DNA from 3 places in the Streptomyces sp. NBC_01012 genome. Region 3 is predicted to be linked to each of the others. Evidence: riboswitches for the same ligand, from Rfam matches in the RefSeq annotation. Region 3 holds a riboswitch; each other region holds the start of a gene.

Region 1 (6,104 bases), 1.1 Mb from region 3:
ACCTCGACGCCCCGCTCCCGGAAGGCGAGGGCGTCGGCCACCAGCTGCTCGCCATCGCCGTACAGGCCGAGCGGGACGGCACCGACCCCGAGGCCGCTCTGCGGGAGGCCGCCCGCGCCTACCGGGACGCGATCCGGACGGCCGAGGGCCTCGACGGTCCCGGGACCGCTTCCGACGGCGTCGAGGAGTGAACGGCTGCCCCGGGAAGACCCCCGCACCCGACCCCGGAACCCCACCCCCGCCCGCCCCCGAGCTCTTCACCTGGGAGTTCGCCACCGACCCGTACCCCGCCTACGCCTGGCTCCGCGAGCACAGCCCCGTGCACCGCACCCAGTTGCCGAGCGGTGTGGAGGCCTGGCTGGTGACCCGTTACGCCGATGCCAGGCAGGCACTCGCCGACACCCGGCTCTCCAAGAACCCGGCTCACCACGCGGGCTCCGCGAACGCCAAGGGCAAGACGGGCATTCCGGGCGAGCGCAAGGCGGAGCTGATGACGCATCTGCTGAACATCGACCCGCCCGACCACACCCGGCTGCGCCGGCTCGTGTCCAAGGCGTTCACCCCGCGCCGGGTCGCGGAGTTCGCGCCGCGCGTGCAGGAGCTGACGGACCGCCTCATCGACTCGTTCATCGAGGAGGGGAAGGCGGACCTCATCCATGACTTCGCGTTCCCCCTGCCCATCTACGCGATCTGTGACCTGCTGGGCGTGGACCGCGAGGACCAGGACGACTTCCGCGACTGGGCCGGCATGATGATCCGGCACGGCGGCGGGCCGCGTGGCGGGGTGGCCAGGTCGGTCAAGAAGATGCGCGGCTATCTCGCCGAACTCATCCACCGTAAAAGGGAGAATCCCGGCGACGACCTGATCTCCGGACTGATCCGGACGAGCGACCACGGGGAGCACCTCAGCGAGAACGAGGCGGCGGCGATGGCCTTCATCCTCCTTTTCGCCGGCTTCGAGACGACGGTGAACCTCATCGGCAACGGCACGTACGCGCTGCTGCGCAACCCCTCGCCGCGTGAGCGCCTGGAGCGTTCGCTGGCCGCGGGGGAGACCGGGCTGCTCGCCACCGGCATCGAGGAGCTGCTGCGCTACGACGGTCCGGTGGAGCTCGCGACCTGGCGTTACGCCACCGAACCCGTGACGCTGGGAGGGCAGGACATCGCGGCCGGGGACCCCGTCCTCGTGGTGCTGGCCGCCGCCGACCGGGACCCGGAGCGATTCCAGGATGCGGACACCCTGGACCTTGCGCGGAGTGACAATCAGCACCTCGGATACGGGCACGGCATCCACTACTGCCTGGGGGCGCCGCTGGCCCGGCTGGAGGGGCAGGCAGCCCTGGCGACGCTGCTCGGACGCCTCCCCGACCTGCGGCTCGCTGCGGAACCTGCCGATTTGCGCTGGCGCGGCGGGCTCATCATGCGTGGACTGCGCACACTTCCCGTCGAGTTCGCTCCCGGGGATCGGATCGAGAAAGGTGACAATCGGTCAACTCTGTGACTTCGGCGTGATCTCCGCTGCATCGACTTGTGACACACGTTCGAGTACGGCTAGGTTCACGGTTCGACTCACCCGTCACATGTCAGTCACACGGAAGGCAATCCCATGGGCTCCGCGACCGGCAGACACCGCCGCCCTCGCCAGGCACCCGCCATCGTCGTCGCCGCAGGCGTCACAGGGTCGGCGATTGCCATCCCGCTCCTCAGCGCCGGTGGCGCTCAGGCCGCTGACGCGTCGACCTGGGACCGGGTCGCCGAATGCGAGAGCGGCGGCGTGTGGAGTGCCGACCTCGGCAACGGCCGCTACGGCGGTCTGCAGTTCACGCAGGACACCTGGTCGGACTACGGCGGTGGGGAGTACGCGCGCCGCGCCGACCTCGCCAGCCGCTCGCAGCAGATCGCGGTCGCCGAGAAGGTGCTGGAGGACAAGGGCCCGCAGGCGTGGGCCAGCTGCGCGGTGATCTCCGGGCTCGCCCTGGACGGGGCGCTGCCGGGCGTGGACCCGGGCGACGAGGCCTCCGCCGACCCCTCGGACACGGCGACCCCGTCCGAAACCCCCTCGTCCGAGGCGACGGACCCGGCGGAATCCGCGGATCCGTCGGACGAGAAGGGCGGTTCCGGCGACTCGGACAGCTCCGACGCGAAGGACGAGGCGGGCAAGGACGCTTCCGGCGACGCGACGGACGAGGACAGCGGCTCGGACAAGGGTGACGGAGCGGGCGCCTCGGCGTCCGCGACCCCGTCCCCCGGGGCCACCGGCTCCTCCGGCGCCTCGAAGGGCGACGGGGCGAAGGCCGGCAAGCACCGCGGCACCCCGGCGCCCGAGGCGGGCGCGGAGCGGGGCGACGGGCGGGAGTCCGGCCGGCACGCCTCGCGCGGCGAGTCCGACGCGCGTCAGGACGCCGAGGGGACGTACACCGTCCGCGAGGGCGACAACCTGTGGGCCATCGCCGAGGCGCAGGACCTCTCCGGCGGCTGGACGGCGCTCTACGAGGCCAACAAGGACGAGCTGGGCTCGGACCCGGACCTGATCCTTCCGGGACAGAGCCTGGACCTCCTCGGCCTCAACTGATCAAAAGCGGGAAAACACCCCGAAACCAGGGGTAGTTCAGAGACCTATGTCCACTTATGCGTAAGTGAGACATGGGTCTCTTTGCTTCAACCGGTGCGCCCGGTCCGTCCGGTCCGTCCATTTCGGCTCCGACCTGCGAAAATGATCCGCCTGGCCGGACCGGTACGGGCTGATTGGTCGTTATGTCCATCTTTGAATGTGAGGGTTGCGTGTGTTTACGGTCGGAGCCGCTCGCACCGCGGGCACCTTCGACCGTCACGCCGAATCCTGCCGTCGGCCGAAGGGAACCGACGCGTAAAGCGCCGTAGGCAGGAGCGGGGGACCCAGGTAAGCGCCGGACTCGGCCGTCGGAGGACGGGCGGAGTGCGGCTAGGGGTGAAGTCGTCCGCGAGTAGGGCGACCGGGCACACTCACAGCCCGAACCCGACAGCTCACCTCGTAGGCGTCGGTGAGGAGAACCATGCTGCTTTCCAGCAAGGGCAAGCACCGCCGCCCGTCCAAGGCCGTCCGTGTCGCCACCCTGGCCGGTGTCGCCGGTGCCGCTGTCGCCGTCCCGCTGATGGGCGCGACCGGCGCCTCCGCCGCTTCCGTCGACACCTGGGACGCCGTCGCCCAGTGCGAGTCGGGTGGCGACTGGTCCATCAACACCGGCAACGGTTACTACGGCGGTCTGCAGTTCTCGCAGTCCAGCTGGGCCGCCGCCGGCGGTACGCAGTACGCCGCCCGCGCCGACCTGGCCACCAAGGACCAGCAGATAGCCGCGGCCGAGAAGCTCCTCGACATCCAGGGCCCGGGTGCCTGGTCCTGCGCCGGAGCCGGCGGGCTGACGAACGACGGTGTGGACCCGGGCGTCGACACCGGCTCCTCCGCGAAGAACGGCGACACGGACCCGCAGGCCACCCAGGAGCGCACGACCGAGCAGCCCACCACGCGCAGCGAGAAGCGCACCGCGCCCGAGAAGACCGTCACCACGCCGACCGGCGACAAGGTCGAGAAGGGTGACGGCGAGTACAAGGTGAAGGCCGGCGACACCCTGAGCAAGATCGCCGAAGCGAAGAAGGTCGACGGCGGCTGGGAGAAGCTCTTCAAGCTGAACGACGACATCGTCGACGACGCCGACCTGATCTTCCCGGGGCAGCAGCTCCACCTGAAGTAGGCGAGCGGCTCCATCTGAAGGAGCCGGAAACAGCCCGGGGTGCTCCTCCTGCCCCGGAGACCCGGCCCGGCGTGCTGACCCCCCGCACGCCGGGCCGACGGTCGCTCGCCGTAGAATTTTTTGAGCTTTGCCCGAAATGTGGATCCTTGGGTCCTTTTTCGTCCCAGGAGACGGGCGCACGGCCGACGGAGCGCCATGAGCCGGTTAGGCTCGTGGCGCAAGGCCACAGTGACCCTGCACAACCAGTGTCAGATCCCAGAAGGAGATGCCTCGTGCCGTCCATCGACGTCGTCGTAGCCAGGGAAATCCTCGACTCCCGGGGTAACCCCACGGTCGAGGTCGAGGTTGGCCTCGACGACGGCAGCACGGGACGTGCTGCTGTTCCGTCCGGCGCCTCCACCGGTGCGTTCGAGGCCATTGAGCTTCGCGACGGTGACCCCAACCGCTACCAGGGCAAGGGCGTCGAGAAGGCCGTCCTCGCCGTGATCGAGCAGATCGGCCCGGAGCTCGTCGGCTATGACGCCACCGAGCAGCGTCTCATCGACCAGGCGATGTTCGACCTGGACGCGACCGAGAACAAGGGCTCCCTCGGCGCCAACGCCATCCTCGGTGTCTCGCTGGCCGTGGCGCACGCCGCGTCCGAGGCGTCCGACCTCCCGCTGTTCCGCTACCTCGGCGGCCCGAACGCGCACCTGCTGCCCGTTCCGATGATGAACATCCTGAACGGCGGCTCGCACGCCGACTCCAACGTGGACATCCAGGAGTTCATGATCGCGCCGATCGGCGCCGAGTCCTTCTCCGAGGCCCTGCGCTGGGGCGCGGAGGTCTACCACACGCTGAAGAAGGTCCTGAAGACCAAGGGCCTGTCCACCGGTCTCGGTGACGAGGGCGGCTTCGCCCCGAACCTCGAGTCGAACCGCGCCGCCCTCGACCTCATCCTCGAGGCCGTCAAGGAGGCCGGTTACGTCCCGGGCCGCGACATCGCGCTCGCGCTCGACGTCGCCGCGTCGGAGTTCTACAAGGACGGCGTCTACGAGTTCGAGGGCAAGTCCCGCTCGGCCGCCGAGATGACCGAGTACTACGAGGAGCTCGTCTCCGCGTACCCGCTGGTCTCCATCGAGGACCCGCTGTACGAGGACGACTGGGCCGGCTGGAAGGTCATCACCGACCGGCTGGGCTCCCAGGTGCAGATCGTCGGTGACGACCTGTTCGTCACCAACCCCGAGCGCCTGTCGCGCGGCATCGAGGAGGGCTCGGCCAACGCCCTGCTCGTGAAGGTCAACCAGATCGGTTCGCTGACCGAGACCCTGGACGCCGTCGAGCTGGCCCAGCGCAACGGCTTCAAGTGCATGATGTCCCACCGCTCCGGTGAGACCGAGGACGTCACCATCGCCGACCTCGCCGTCGCCGTGAACTGCGGCCAGATCAAGACCGGCGCCCCGGCCCGCTCGGACCGCGTCGCCAAGTACAACCAGCTGCTGCGTATCGAGGAGATCCTCGACGACGCAGCGGTGTACGCCGGTCGTTCGGCGTTCCCGCGGTTCCGCTACGAGGGCTGACGGCCCGAGTCCGGAGCACCAGCCTCCGTCCGTCCCCGCATCCGGTCCCGTACCGTGTGCGGGGACGGACGTGCGTAACGGGGAGGCGTGAGACATGGCCGGGAAGGACCGCGACCGGTTCTCCACCGCGACCAGGCTGCGACTGCTCGGTGAGCAGACGGCGGCCCGTGTCTACCGGTCCCAGAGCCGCCGTCAGGCCCGGCGCTCCAGGCTCACCGGGCGTGCGGCGTTCCTGGCGCTGATCGTCTGCTCCCTGGTGGTCGCCCTCGCGTACCCCATGCGGCAGTACATCTCCCAGCGCGACCAGATCGCGGACCAGGAGAGGCTCTCCCGGCAGGCGCACGAGCGGACCGAGGAGCTGCGCGACGAGAAGGCGCGGCTCAAGGACGACGCGTACATCCGGCGTCTCGCTCGCCAGCATCTGCACTACGTGCTGCCCGGCGAGACCGGATATACGGTGGTCGACCCGGACGCCGCAGAGGCGCGTAAGGGTGAGCCGGGGGCCACGGACCGGCCCTGGCACTCGAACCTCTGGGACGGCGTGGACAGCGCGGACCGTGAATGACCCCGTGCCCGCGCCGGGTCCCGACCCCGTACCGATTCATACAGTCCGACCGATGACATTCAAGGCAGGCATGGACACGCCCCCTCCGCAGACCGAATCCACCGAGCCGACCGCCGAGGACATCGCCGCGTTCGAGCTCCAGCTCGGCCGGCCGCCGCGCGGTCTGCGCGCCATCGCGCACCGCTGCCCCTGCGGTAACCCGGACGTGGTCGAGACGCAGCCCCGTCTGGAGGACGGCACGCCGTTCCCGAC
Region 2 (6,104 bases), 1.8 Mb from region 3:
GGGCAGGCGCATCGAGAACGGTTGTGCCATGCGCACCAGTGCGTCATAGATCGACGCGTCGCCGTGCGGGTGCAGTTTGCCCATCACCTCGCCGACGACACGGGCGCACTTCACATACCCACGGTCGGGGCGCAGTCCCATCTCGTTCATCTGGGACACGATGCGGCGGTGCACCGGCTTCATGCCGTCGCGGGCGTCGGGCAGCGCCCTGGAGTAGATCACCGAGTACGCGTACTCGAGGAAGGAGCCCTGCATTTCGTCGACGACGTCGATGTCGAGGATCTTCTCCTCGAAGTCGTCCGGCGGCGGGGTTTTCGTGCTGCGGCGGGCCATCGCGGCTGCGACTCCTTCACAGATTCGGGCGGGCAACCTCAGGTTCTGACGCCGACCATTGTGGACCGCCGTACTGACAACGCCGACCTCGACCCGTCCGAAGCGGTCCACAGAGCCTCGACGGAGCCCCGTCGACGGCGGAGTCCAAGACAACATTCACCCGGCGGGAACTTCGCCAGGTACCCGTGCGCCTGCCTAGAGTGGCAGGTCCGGCAGGAAAACCTGTACCGATCGAAGGGACGTACATGCCCATGGGTCACACGGCCACAGCCCAGGCCGGCTCCGGCGGCTTGACGGCGACCGAGCACCGTCTGGCCAATGGCCTGCGCGTGGTGCTCTCCGAGGACCATCTGACCCCCGTCGCCGCGGTCTGCCTCTGGTACGACGTCGGCTCGCGCCACGAGGTCAAGGGGCGCACGGGCCTGGCTCACCTTTTCGAGCACCTGATGTTCCAGGGCTCGGGCCAGGTCAAGGGGAACGGGCACTTCGAGCTCGTGCAGGGAGCCGGCGGTTCCCTGAACGGCACGACCAGCTTCGAGCGCACCAACTACTTCGAGACGATGCCCACGCACCAGCTGGAGCTCGCCCTGTGGCTCGAGGCCGACCGGATGGGCTCACTGCTCGCCGCGCTCGACGAGGAGTCCATGGAGAACCAGCGGGACGTCGTGAAGAACGAGCGACGCCAGCGCTACGACAACGTCCCGTACGGCACGGCCTTCGAGAAGCTCACCGCCCTCGCCTACCCGGAGGGCCACCCGTACCACCACACGCCGATCGGTTCGATGGCCGACCTGGACGCGGCGACGCTGGCGGACGCACAGGCGTTCTTCCGCACGTACTACGCGCCGAACAACGCGGTGCTCTCCGTGGTCGGGGACATCGACCCGGAGCAGACGCTCGCCTGGATCGAGAAGTACTTCGGCTCCATCCCGTCCCACGACGGCAAGCAGCCGCCGCGCGACGGCACCCTGCCGGGCACCATCGGCGAACAGCTGCGCGAAGTGGTCCAGGAGGAGGTTCCCGCGCGTGCGCTGATGGCCGCCTACCGGCTTCCGCACGACGGCACGCGCGAGTGCGACGCCGCTGACCTGGCGCTGACGGTGCTGGGTGGCGGCGAGTCGTCCCGCCTGCACAACCGGCTGGTGCGCCGCGACCGTACGGCGGTGGCCGCGGGGTTCGGGCTGCTCAGGCTGGCCGGCGCGCCCTCGCTCGGCTGGCTGGACGTCAAGACGTCCGGGGGCGTCGAGGTGCCGCAGATCGAGGCGGCCGTCGACGAGGAGCTGAACCGCTTCGCCGAAGAGGGCCCCACGCCCGAGGAGATGGAGCGCGCCCAGGCGCAGCTGGAGCGCGAGTGGCTGGACCGTCTCGGCACGGTCGCCGGCCGCGCGGACGAACTCTGCCGGTACGCCGTCCTGTTCGGCGACCCGCAGCTCGCCCTGACCGCGGTGGGCCGGGTGCTCGACGTGACGGCCGACGAGGTCAAGGCCGCCGCCAGGGCACACCTGCGCCCCGACAACCGTGCGGTCCTGGTCTACGAGCCGGTCGAACCGGCCGATGAGACAGAGGGCACCGACGCGCCCGAAGGGGCCGACAAGTGACCGACGCCGCCGTGACTGGAGTAGCGATGGAGTACCACCCGCAGCCGACCGCAGGCGAGGCCAGGCCCTGGGCCTTCCCCGCGCCCGAGCGCGGCGCCCTGCCCAACGGGCTGACCGTGCTGCGCTGTCACCGTCCCGGCCAGCAGGTCGTCGCCGTGGAGATCTTCCTCGACGCCCCGCTGGACGCCGAGCCCGACGGCCTCGACGGAGTGGCCACGATCATGGCGCGCGCGCTGTCCGAGGGCACGGACAAGCACTCCGCGGAGGAGTTCGCCGCCGAACTCGAGCGGTGCGGCGCCACGCTCGACGCACACGCCGACCACCCGGGCGTCCGCGTCTCCCTCGAGGTCCCGGTCTCCCGGCTGACCAAGGCACTCGGCCTGGTCGCCGAGGCCCTGCGGGCCCCCGCCTTCGCGGAGAGCGAGGTCGAGCGTCTGGTGGGCAACCGCCTCGACGAGATCCCGCACGAGCAGGCCAACCCGGCCCGGCGGGCCGCCAAGCAGCTCTCCAAGGAGCTCTTCCCCGCCACGGCGCGGATGTCGCGTCCGCGTCTGGGCACGGAGGAGACGGTCGGGCGGATCGACGCCGCGGCCGTACGCGCCTTCTACGACGCCCATGTGCGTCCGTCCACGGCGACGGCGGTCGTCGTCGGTGACCTCACCGGGGTCGACCTGGACGCGCTGCTCGCCGAGACCCTCGGTGACTGGTCGGGCAACGCGGGCCAGGCCAGGCCCGTGCCTCCGATCACCGCGGACGACACCGGCCGTGTGGTCATCGTGGACCGCCCAGGAGCCGTCCAGACGCAGCTGCTGATCGGCCGTATCGGCGCGGACCGGCACGACAGCGTGTGGCCGGCCCAGGTGCTCGGCACGTACTGCCTGGGAGGCACCCTCACCTCCCGGCTCGACCGCGTGCTGCGTGAGGAGAAGGGCTACACCTACGGTGTCCGGGCCTTCGGGCAGGTGCTGCGCTCGACGGCGCCCGGCTCCTCGTCCGGGACCACGGGCGCGGCGATGCTCGCGATCAGCGGCTCCGTCGACACGGAGTCCACCGGGCCCGCGCTCGACGACCTCTGGAAGGTCCTGCGCACCCTGGCGGCCGAGGGACTCACCGACGCCGAGCGTGAGACGGCCGTGCAGAACCTCGTGGGCGTCGCCCCGCTGAAGTACGAGACGGCGGCCTCCGTCGCAAGCACCCTGGCCGACCAGGTGGAGCAGCACCTCCCGGACGACTACCAGGCCGAGCTGTACGCACGCCTGGCCGGCACCGGCACGGTCGAGGCGACCGCCGCCGTGGTCAACGCCTTCCCGGTCGACCGGCTGGTCACCGTCCTGGTCGGGGACGCCGCGCAGATCGCCGAGCCCGTGAAGGCACTCGGCATCGGCGAGGTGTCGGTCGTCAGCGGCTGACGGAACAGGACATGCAGGACCCCGGCGGGTGGTTTCCGCCGGGGTCCTGTTGTTTGTCCGATGTGCAGAGAAATGCCGTTTTCATCCTGTGTGATGTGCGACAAAAGGCCCTTTTCGTTTGGCGGCGTGAAGCGGCCCGCTCTAGCGTCGGCCCGGCTGTCCGCCGGACGAATGCCGCATCCGCGGCGCCGGGCAGCCATCGCCGAGTCCCCGTCAGGCGCGAGCCTGGGGAGCCGGGGACCCATGAAGTCCCTGGGGTTAATCGGATCTCTGCGCCTCGTCGGAGGCCTGGAGGCCCGTAGGAGACCTTCCTGCTCCGAACCCTCCCCCAGTGCCTGAACGGCCTGGGGTTACCCCCACCGCTAACCCGGTAGGCGAGAAGGAAGGAAAGGACCCAGCCCCTCCATGGCGTTCATCCGTGCCACCGGGAAGCACCGTGCCCCGAGCCGCCTGACGCGCAGGAGCGCCAAGGTCGCCGGCGTCGCCGCCCTGGCCACCACCGGCGTCATCGGCGCCACCGCCTCCCCGGCTCTCGCGGCCGACTCCCAGGCCGTCACCGGTACCGGTCTGACCCAGACCGCCGCCCTCGACGCCACCCTCGCCGACCAGATCGCCGCCCAGGCGAAGGTCCAGCAACACCAGGCCGACGTCGCCGCGAAGGCCGCCGCCGAAGCGAAGGCCAAGGCCAAGGCCAAGGCGGAGGCCAGGCGCAAGGCCGAGGCCCGCGCCAAGGAGGTCGCCGAGGAGAAGGCGCGCGCCGCCCGCGCCGCCGAGCGTGCCCGGCGGGGCGCCTTCCACCTGCCGGTCGCCGGCTCGCACGTCACCACCGGATACAAGTCGGGCGGCGCGCTCTGGTCCTCCGGCACGCACTCCGGCGTGGACTTCCAGGCCGCGTCCGGCACCTCCGTGGTCGCCGTCGGCGCCGGCACGGTCGTCGAGGCCGGCTGGGGCGGCGCGTACGGCAACAACATCGTGCTCAAGATGAAGGACGGCACGTACACCCAGTACGGCCACCTCTCCTCGATCGGCGTCTTCGTCGGTCAGAGCATCGGCTCGGGCGAGCAGATCGGCCTCTCCGGCTCGACCGGCAACTCCACCGGGCCGCACCTGCACTTCGAGGCCAGGACCACCCCCGCCTACGGCTCGGACATGGACCCCGTCGCCTACCTCCGCGCCCACGGCGTCCAGGTCTGACCCCACCCCGCCCCTCCTCACGGGGCGCGTGCCGCACTCGTCGCCGAGTGTCTCGACGGCCAAAAGATATCCATGGATTCCACCCCGCCATCGGAAATTCTGGCTGATTGCAATAGAGTCACAGAACAGGCGTCGATCGGCCGCGTTTCGCGGTGATTAAGGCGGAGGTTCGGACATGCGTATTCCCGCGCATTCGGTATGCACGGCAATCCGTGACGACATCGTCTCCGGTGTCTTCGAACGGGGCAGCCGCCTCACCGAAGAGGTGCTCGCGCGTCGCTACGGCGTCTCGCGTGTGCCCGTGCGCGAGGCGCTGCGCACCCTGGAGTCCGAGGGGTTCGTCGTCACCCGCAGGCACGCCGGCGCCTGTGTCGCCGAGCCGACCGGGCAGGAGGCCGCCGACCTCCTGGAGATCCGCATGCTCCTGGAACCCCTCGGCGCCGCACGCGCGGCCCAGCGCCGCACCGAGGCGCATCTCAAGGTGCTCCGCGGCCTGGTCAAGCTGGGGCAGGAGCGCGTACGCCGGGGGGAGGGCGAGGACCTGCGCGCCCTGGGCGGCTGGTTCCACGAGACGCTGGCGCAGGCCTCGGGAAGCCCCGCGCTCATCGCGCTGCTCACCCAGCTCCGGCACAAGATCGCCTGGATGTACGCCGTCGAGCAGCCGCCGGCCCCCGCGGACTCCTGGGCCGAGCACGGCGCCCTCGTCGACGCGGTGGCGCGCCGTGACGCGGAGCGGGCCAGGGCGCTCGCCGTCCAGCACGCGGAGCGGGCCACCGCGGCGCATCGGCTGCGGCGTACGCCGGGGCAGGCGACGGGCGCGCGGACGGCCGGGCAGGCGACGGGCGTGCGGACTGCGCGTGCGGCCGGGGTGAGGACTTCGCAACACCCCGTCAACATCGCAGGATCCCGCCATTAACAAAAGCGCCGTATACAAAGAGAGTAATTATCGCAGGGCTTTCTTTCTGCTGCCCTGATCCATGTTTTAACGAGCGCTGTGTGCGTTGTCGTGGAATACAGAAAGGCCGCGGCTCCCGGTGGGGTGCCGCGGCCTTTCCGCAGAAAAACTCCGCTTCGAAGCGACCGGAGTCAGACGGTCTCCGGGAGCTCCTCGAGCCCCTCGGCGACCAGCTTCGCCAGGCGGTCGAGGGCGGCCTCGGCGTTGTCCGCCTCGGACGCGAGCACGATCTCCTCGCCACCCTGGGCACCCAGGCCGAGCACCGCGAGCATGGAGGCGGCGTTCACCGGGTTGCCGTCGGCCTTGGCGATCGTCACGGGGACGCCGGAGGCCGTGGCGGCACGGACGAAGATGGAAGCGGGGCGGGCGTGCAGGCCCTCGGCCCAACCGACGTTGACGCGGCGCTCAGCCATGGTTCTGCCCTTCACGAATCTATGGGTTGTCTAGACCAGTCTCTCATGCAGTGCGTACTGCTGTGCCCGCGACCGTCCGCCGTGCCCGCCACCGTCGTCGGCCGCTCACCGCCCGTCGGCACCCTCAGCGTGCCCCTGCCGAGGTCTCGCCGCGACCGGTGCCCCGGGTCGTAGTCTTGGCCCATGGAGCCCACTCCGGAGC
Region 3 (6,104 bases):
CACCACGATCGTCCAGCTTCCCTACTACCTGCCCGACTGGAACACCCTGTCCAAGGCCGACAGCGAATCGGGCTTCCAGAAGGTGCTGCTCGGGAAGATGAGCGCCAAGGACTTCCTGGACACGTTCGCCGAAGACCTCGACGAGGCCCAGGCGGAGTGGAAGGAGCAGCAGGGCTGACGGATCGGGAGGCGCGCCCTCCCCTCAGTCCAGGCCCTCCTCCCGCAACTCGTACATCAGGAGGAACGTCCGGTAGGTGTCCGCGGACACGTCCATGCAGACGTCCGGCCGGTTGGTCAGCGTCGACGTGTTGTCGAGTGCCTTTCGGCAGGCGGCCACGGTCTCGGCCTCGGACGGGATGTTCGAGATGAACGCGGCGATGAGCAGGACCACCGCGAGGACGACCACACCGATACGGATGCGCATGGTCTCCCAACGACCGCGCGGCCGGGCCGGTCACTCGGGTCGGTCAGCCGGGTCGGTCACAGGCCGGCCGGACGGGCCGGGCGCTCCGGCCGGGTACGGCTTGCCGCCCGGTCATTCGTGGTCGTCGGGGACCGGCGGCAGGTCGGGCTCGACGAACAGGCCCGCGTACTGCGGAGTGGGCAGCGGCGCCGCGGTGCCCGTGTCGGCGGTCGTGACGGCGGACGTGCCGTCGGAGCGCCGCTGGGTCGTGCGGGCAGACGTGTCGGTCATCTCGGGTGTCCTGTACGTAGGTGTGTGGTGAGAGCCCAGTGACCGAGGTGCCGCGACAGAAGCCGGACCGGTCCCGACCGGTAGGGCGAAGAAACGCCGCTACCGGTGCCGCGCCGCTCCGGGGGCGTCCGGATCATCGTGCGGTGCATGCAGACTGTAACCCTCCCAGCACGGCTTTCCCTCGGTATTGCGCGCCCGGCGTGACGGCCGTCGGTGCGCAGAGGGCCCGATGTTCTGGTTTGCGCCCATGTGCCTGACAATTTTCCGGAATGCGGGCCGAGTTGGCGCGTCGTGTCGAGGTCGGAGGGCTGCCGGGCCTGGAGCGAGGCGGGGGCCGCGGACCGTATTGGTCGGAGCGCCGTCCCGGATGGCGTAGAGTTGTCATCACAACGGCGCGGGGTGGAGCAGCTCGGTAGCTCGCTGGGCTCATAACCCAGAGGTCGCAGGTTCAAATCCTGTCCCCGCTACTGAAGACAGAGGCCCGGATCCTTTCGAGGATCCGGGCCTCTGTCGTATGCCGTCGTCCGGCTACGGCGCCTACGGCCAGGAGGCGTACGGGCGCGGCGGCCGGTCTGGCGGCGGGTGACGACGCGGTGCAGGACAGCGCGCGACGGCACAGCGAGTGGCTGTCGGTGACCATGGAGGTCACGCGGGCGCATGTGACCGGCATCGCGGAGATGTACGTCGCCGATTCCCGCTTCGGGAGGAACTACGATCGCCACGGGGACGGAACCGCCGTCTTCGTACGGGACGCACTGACGCTCTACGCGCAGCGCCGGCTCTCCGACCGACCACCGGGGGACGGGGCTCGGCGCGCTCCTCCCTTTGGCCGATGGCGATGCGTCGTTCGGCGCGGCTCCGGCCGGCCTGGGTGGGGCGCGGTACCGTCCGCACCCGTGGGCGGAGCGGGCAGGAGCGAACAGGTGGGGAAGCGGGACGAACGGCGGGGCGGCACGGTCGGGAACTCCCGTTCCCGGCGGTTCGTGCGGGTGCTGCCCGTCCTGATGATCTGCGCCGGTGTGATCTTCGACTTCGCGACGCCGACCGAGGTCACCGCCGTACCGCTCTTCGCCGCGGCCCCGCTGATCGCCGCCCCCTTCTTCTCGCCGGGCGGCACCGCGCGTATCGGCATGGCAGCGACCCTCGTGGTGCTGGTCATCCGGATCTCGTCCGGCGCGCTCGGCGAGGTCGTGCCGCTCACCGACCTCTTCACCCTGGTCACCGTCTCCGTGCTGTCCCTTCTCATCAACCGCGTCGTGCGCCGTATGAACGAGCAGCTGGCCTCGGCCAGGGTCATCGCGGAGACCGCGATGCGCGCGGTGCTCCCGAGGCCCGAGGACCGGGTCGGCGGGCTGCTGGTCGCGGCGCGGTACGAGGCGGCCCAGGCGGACGAGTTCGTCGGCGGCGACCTGTACGCCGTCGCGGACACGCCGTTCGGGGTGCGCCTGGTCCTCGGGGACGTACGGGGCAAGGGGCTGGACGCCGTAGGCGCGGTGGCCGTCGTGATCGGGGCGTTCCGGGAGGCCGCCGAGCGGGATCTGTCGCTCGAAGCGGTGGTCCAGCGGCTGGAGCGGGCGCTGGAGCGTGAGGGCTCGCGGCGGGGAGGCTTCGACACGGTGGAGGGGTTCGTCACCGCCGTCATCGCGGAGATCCCGTCCGGATCCCAGACGCTGCGGGTCATCAACCGCGGGCATCCCGAGCCCCTCGTGCTGCACGGGGACGGGGCGCTCGACGTGCTGACGCCGTCGGCGCCCGCGCTGCCGCTCGGGATGGGGCTCGGCACCTGGACCGACCGGGCGGACGAGTGGACCCTGCCGGCCGGGTCGATGTTCCTGGCGTTCACCGACGGGCTCTCCGAGGCGCGGAACACGAAAGGCGTCTTCTACGACCCGGCGGCCCGGCTGCGCGGCCGGCTGTTCCCCGGGCCCGACGAACTGCTGTCCGCGCTCACCGACGACGTACGGCTGCACACCGGGGGAAGGTCGACGGACGACCTGGCGCTCCTCGCGGTCGGCCGTCCCGCGCACGGTCAGCAGGAGCGGCGGACGACGGTGAAGATCGTGGGGCGGGACGGTGGATGACCCGTCGCGACGGTGTGTAGCCGAAGAACCTCGCTCCGCATAACATTTGACGCACCGTCAGAAACTGTCGGGCGGATGAAGCGCACTCAAGTCGCCCGTTTGCACCCGGTTGACCCCTTAAAGTCCAGGCCGGAGTCCTGACTGATCTATGGGAACAGCTTGGAATCGGACCCGGGTGTCTATTAACGTTCGATAACGCAGCGCGGTTGTACCTGCCGCCGCCAGAGGTGGCACCGCGCGCAGCGCCGAATTCCGCAAGGGAACCGGGGAACCACCTACATGGGGTGAATCGGACACCTGTGTCTCGCGAGAGGCGAAGGGGCCCGTAGGAGACCTTCCTGCTCCGAACCCGTCAGCTAACCCGGTAGGCGAGAAGGAAGGAAAGGAGCGCGCCCACGTGGCGTCCAACAAGCCTGCCCCCGAGGCCCCGTCACCCTTCAGGACCGACAGCTTCGGTGATGAGGACAGGACATGGGAGGAATGGAACCCCGACGAGGAGTCCATCCGTCCCGTACGCGGTCGGCATCGCGTGGCCAAGCAGCGAGGTCTCGCCCGTAGCTCCACCGTCCTCGGCGTCGGCGTCATCGCGGCAGTCGGTGCGGGTGGCATGGCCACCGCGCAGAGCAAGCCGCCGGTCTCCATCTCTCTTCCCGATTCCATCGTGGACAACCTCCCCGACGCCAAGTCCCTTCCCGGCGTCGGCGCGTTCATGTCCCACGACTCCTCCGCGGACCAGGAGGCGGTCGCCGAGACCGCAGCCCCGCTGACCAGCGCGGGCATCACCGCAGCCGAGGCCGACCAGGGCGCCACCGACGCAGGCGAGGCGCTTCGCGCCCGTATCCTCCAGCAGGCCGAGCAGCAGCAGGCCGGGGCCGACGCGGAGGCCAGGGCCGCCCAGGAGAAGGCGGCCGAAGAGGCCGCAGCGGCCGAGGCGGCGAAGCAGCAGAGCGAGGCCGAGGCGAAGGCCGCCGCGAAGAAGAAGGCGGCCGAAGAGGCGGCGAAGAAGAAGGCAGAGGCCGAGCGCCTCGCCAAGCTCGCCGCCAGCTACGCCATTCCGACCTCCTCGTACACCATCACCTCGACGTTCGGCGAGGCCGGCTCGATGTGGTCGTCCGGCTATCACACCGGGCTGGACTTCGCGGCTCCGACCGGTACGCCGGTCAAGGCCGTGCACGGCGGCACCGTGAAGTCGGCCGGCTGGTCCGGCGCGTACGGCTACCGCACGGTCCTGGAGCTCGATGACGGCACGGAGATCTGGTACTGCCACCAGTCCTCGATGGACGTCACCGCCGGGCAGAAGGTCACCACGGGCGACACCATCGGCCGTGTCGGCGCCACGGGCAACGTGACCGGCCCGCACCTCCACCTGGAGGTCCACACCCCGGACGGCTCCGGCATCGACCCGATGAGCTGGCTGCGCAGCAAGGGCCTCACGGTCTGACCTCGGCGGGAGAGCCTGCTCGACCGCGCCGGTGACCGGCGCACCGTAACCCCGGCGGCCCTGACGCACGACCCCCCGACGTCAGGGCCGTCGGCCTGCCCGGATCGGCCTGCCCGGATCGTGAGGCGCCGACGACCGGGTGACGGGACCAGGCGTCGGCCTGACGGGCCGGGTGCGCCCTGACGGGCCGGGTGCGTCCTGACGGGCCCGGTGCGGCCCGCGCATCCGGAATAGCCGCTTCGGTCAACTGGTTGTCGCGGGGTATGACATCTCTGCGCCCGCTCGGTACCTCGAGCCTCCAGGTCTTCCCCCTCTCCCTCGGCGGCAACGTCTTCGGCTGGACGGCCGACGAGAGGCAGACCTTCGCCGTCCTCGACGCGTACACGGCGGCCGGCGGCAACTTCATCGACACCGCCGACTCGTACAGCGCCTGGATCCCCGGCAACCAGGGTGGTGAGTCGGAGACGCTCATCGGCAAGTGGCTGGCGGCCCGTGCCCGCCGCGACGATGTCGTCATCGCCACCAAGGTCAGCGGCCACCCCGACTTCAAGGGACTGTCGGCCACCAACATCAAGGCGGCGGCCGAGGCCTCGCTGCGCCGGCTCGGCACGGACCACATCGACCTCTACTACACGCACCACGACGACGAGAGCGTCCCTGTCGAGGAGATCATCACCGCGCTCGACCAGCTGGTGAAGGCCGGCACCGTGCGGGAGATCGCCGCCTCCAACATCAGCCCCGAGCGGCTCCAGGCCTCCCTGGACTTCTCCGAGCGCGAGGGCCTGGCGCGTTACGTCGCCCTGCAGCCGAACTACAACCTCGTCTCGCGCGACACCTACGAGGGCGCGCTCCAGGACACGGCGGCCGGCGCCGGTCTTGCCGGGGTCCCCTACTTCGCGCTCGCCTCGGGCTTCCTCACCGGCAAGTACCGGCCGGGGACGTCGGTCGAGAGCGCCCGGGCGGAGGGGGCGCGCAAGCACCTGGAGACCGAACGCGGACGCAAGGTGCTGGCGGCGCTCGACAGGATCGCGCAGGAGCACGACGCGGAGATCGCCACGGTCGCGCTCGCGTGGCTGCTCTCCCGGCCGACCGTCGTCGCGCCGATCGCGTCCGCGCGTACGGTCGAACAGCTGCCCGCGCTCGTCGCGGTGGCCGACCTCCGGCTGACCGAGCAGGAGCTGGCGGAGCTCACCGAGGCGTCCGCCTGACACGCTGGGGGCTTGAGGCCCTGAGGGCCCTGACGTCCTGGCACGCTGACGCTCCGACGTCCTGATGGATGCCGTGACGCCCTCCAGGTCCCGGCCCGGATGGTCTCAGGTGGGCGGGCCTGCGTGCCGCCCGCCGTCCTCCAGATACGGGTTGGGCCCGCCGTAGTGCCGGTGCGGCGCCGGGAGGTGCTGCGGCGGCGGGCCGCCGTAGGGGAGCTGACGGGGGAACGGGGGCGGTGGAGGCCGGTGGAGGCGCAGTCGGCCCGTCGCATGGGCCGCATACGCCAGGGCCGGCCTCGCGATGTCCCGGCGGTGCCACAGATGGTGCAGCAACTCCTGCTCGCGGAGGGCGAAGTCCTCTCCCGCACCGTCACGGCGGGCCCTCCGGCGCAGCATGGCCAGGGACGTCGCGAACGACTCGTACTCAGCGACGGCGCGGGCCGCGGCCCTGCCCCGGGCACGGTCCGGGTGGCTGTTCCAGTGCCTGGCCATGTCGCGGGCCATGCCCCGCGCCCTCATCGAGGCCAGCGCGAGCGGCTCCTCAGGGGCCAGCCAGCCGGCTGCCGCGTACACCGGCAGCTCGGTGGAGAGCGTGCGCAGCTCCCGGCGGCGCGCCCAGATCGCCAGCCAGGTCACCAGCCCGAAGCACGGCACCATGAACGCCCCGTACACCGCGTAGA

The links. Region 3 has a riboswitch for cyclic di-AMP ahead of OG623_RS15955 (M23 family metallopeptidase). Riboswitches for the same ligand answer to the same signal wherever they lie in the genome.
Region 1: it holds a riboswitch for cyclic di-AMP, as region 3 does, so the genes downstream of both, OG623_RS20855 (transglycosylase family protein) here and OG623_RS15955 (M23 family metallopeptidase) in region 3, are expected to answer to the same signal.
Region 2: it holds a riboswitch for cyclic di-AMP, as region 3 does, so the genes downstream of both, OG623_RS07695 (M23 family metallopeptidase) here and OG623_RS15955 (M23 family metallopeptidase) in region 3, are expected to answer to the same signal.

Annotation. Positions count from the first base shown of each region.
Region 1 covers NZ_CP108688.1:4,608,368-4,614,471, forward strand. Annotated here, with positions in the region: gene OG623_RS20840 (nucleoside triphosphate pyrophosphohydrolase) at 1-191, shown strand, start outside; gene OG623_RS20845 (cytochrome P450) at 188-1,501, shown strand; gene OG623_RS20850 (transglycosylase family protein) at 1,607-2,572, shown strand; cyclic di-AMP (ydaO/yuaA leader) riboswitch at 2,863-3,032, shown strand; gene OG623_RS20855 (transglycosylase family protein) at 3,033-3,728, shown strand; gene eno (phosphopyruvate hydratase) at 4,001-5,287, shown strand; gene OG623_RS20865 (septum formation initiator family protein) at 5,382-5,852, shown strand; gene OG623_RS20870 (DUF501 domain-containing protein) at 5,923-6,104, shown strand, end outside.
Region 2 covers NZ_CP108688.1:1,771,800-1,777,903, reverse strand. Annotated here, with positions in the region: gene OG623_RS07710 (DNA topoisomerase (ATP-hydrolyzing) subunit A) at 1-333, opposite strand, end outside; gene OG623_RS07705 (M16 family metallopeptidase) at 579-1,931, shown strand; gene OG623_RS07700 (M16 family metallopeptidase) at 1,958-3,340, shown strand; cyclic di-AMP (ydaO/yuaA leader) riboswitch at 3,531-3,732, shown strand; gene OG623_RS07695 (M23 family metallopeptidase) at 3,746-4,534, shown strand; gene OG623_RS07690 (GntR family transcriptional regulator) at 4,710-5,450, shown strand; gene OG623_RS07685 (HPr family phosphocarrier protein) at 5,621-5,902, opposite strand; gene OG623_RS07680 (GNAT family N-acetyltransferase) at 6,086-6,104, shown strand, end outside.
Region 3 covers NZ_CP108688.1:3,554,646-3,560,749, reverse strand. Annotated here, with positions in the region: gene OG623_RS15985 (ABC transporter substrate-binding protein) at 1-178, shown strand, start outside; gene OG623_RS15980 (hypothetical protein) at 203-424, opposite strand; gene OG623_RS15975 (hypothetical protein) at 536-694, opposite strand; tRNA gene OG623_RS15970 (tRNA-Met) at 1,088-1,161, shown strand; partial or broken gene OG623_RS15965 (TipAS antibiotic-recognition domain-containing protein) at 1,123-1,449, shown strand; gene OG623_RS15960 (PP2C family protein-serine/threonine phosphatase) at 1,618-2,775, shown strand; cyclic di-AMP (ydaO/yuaA leader) riboswitch at 3,009-3,161, shown strand; gene OG623_RS15955 (M23 family metallopeptidase) at 3,173-4,216, shown strand; gene OG623_RS15950 (aldo/keto reductase) at 4,480-5,424, shown strand; gene OG623_RS15945 (PrsW family intramembrane metalloprotease) at 5,530-6,104, opposite strand, start outside.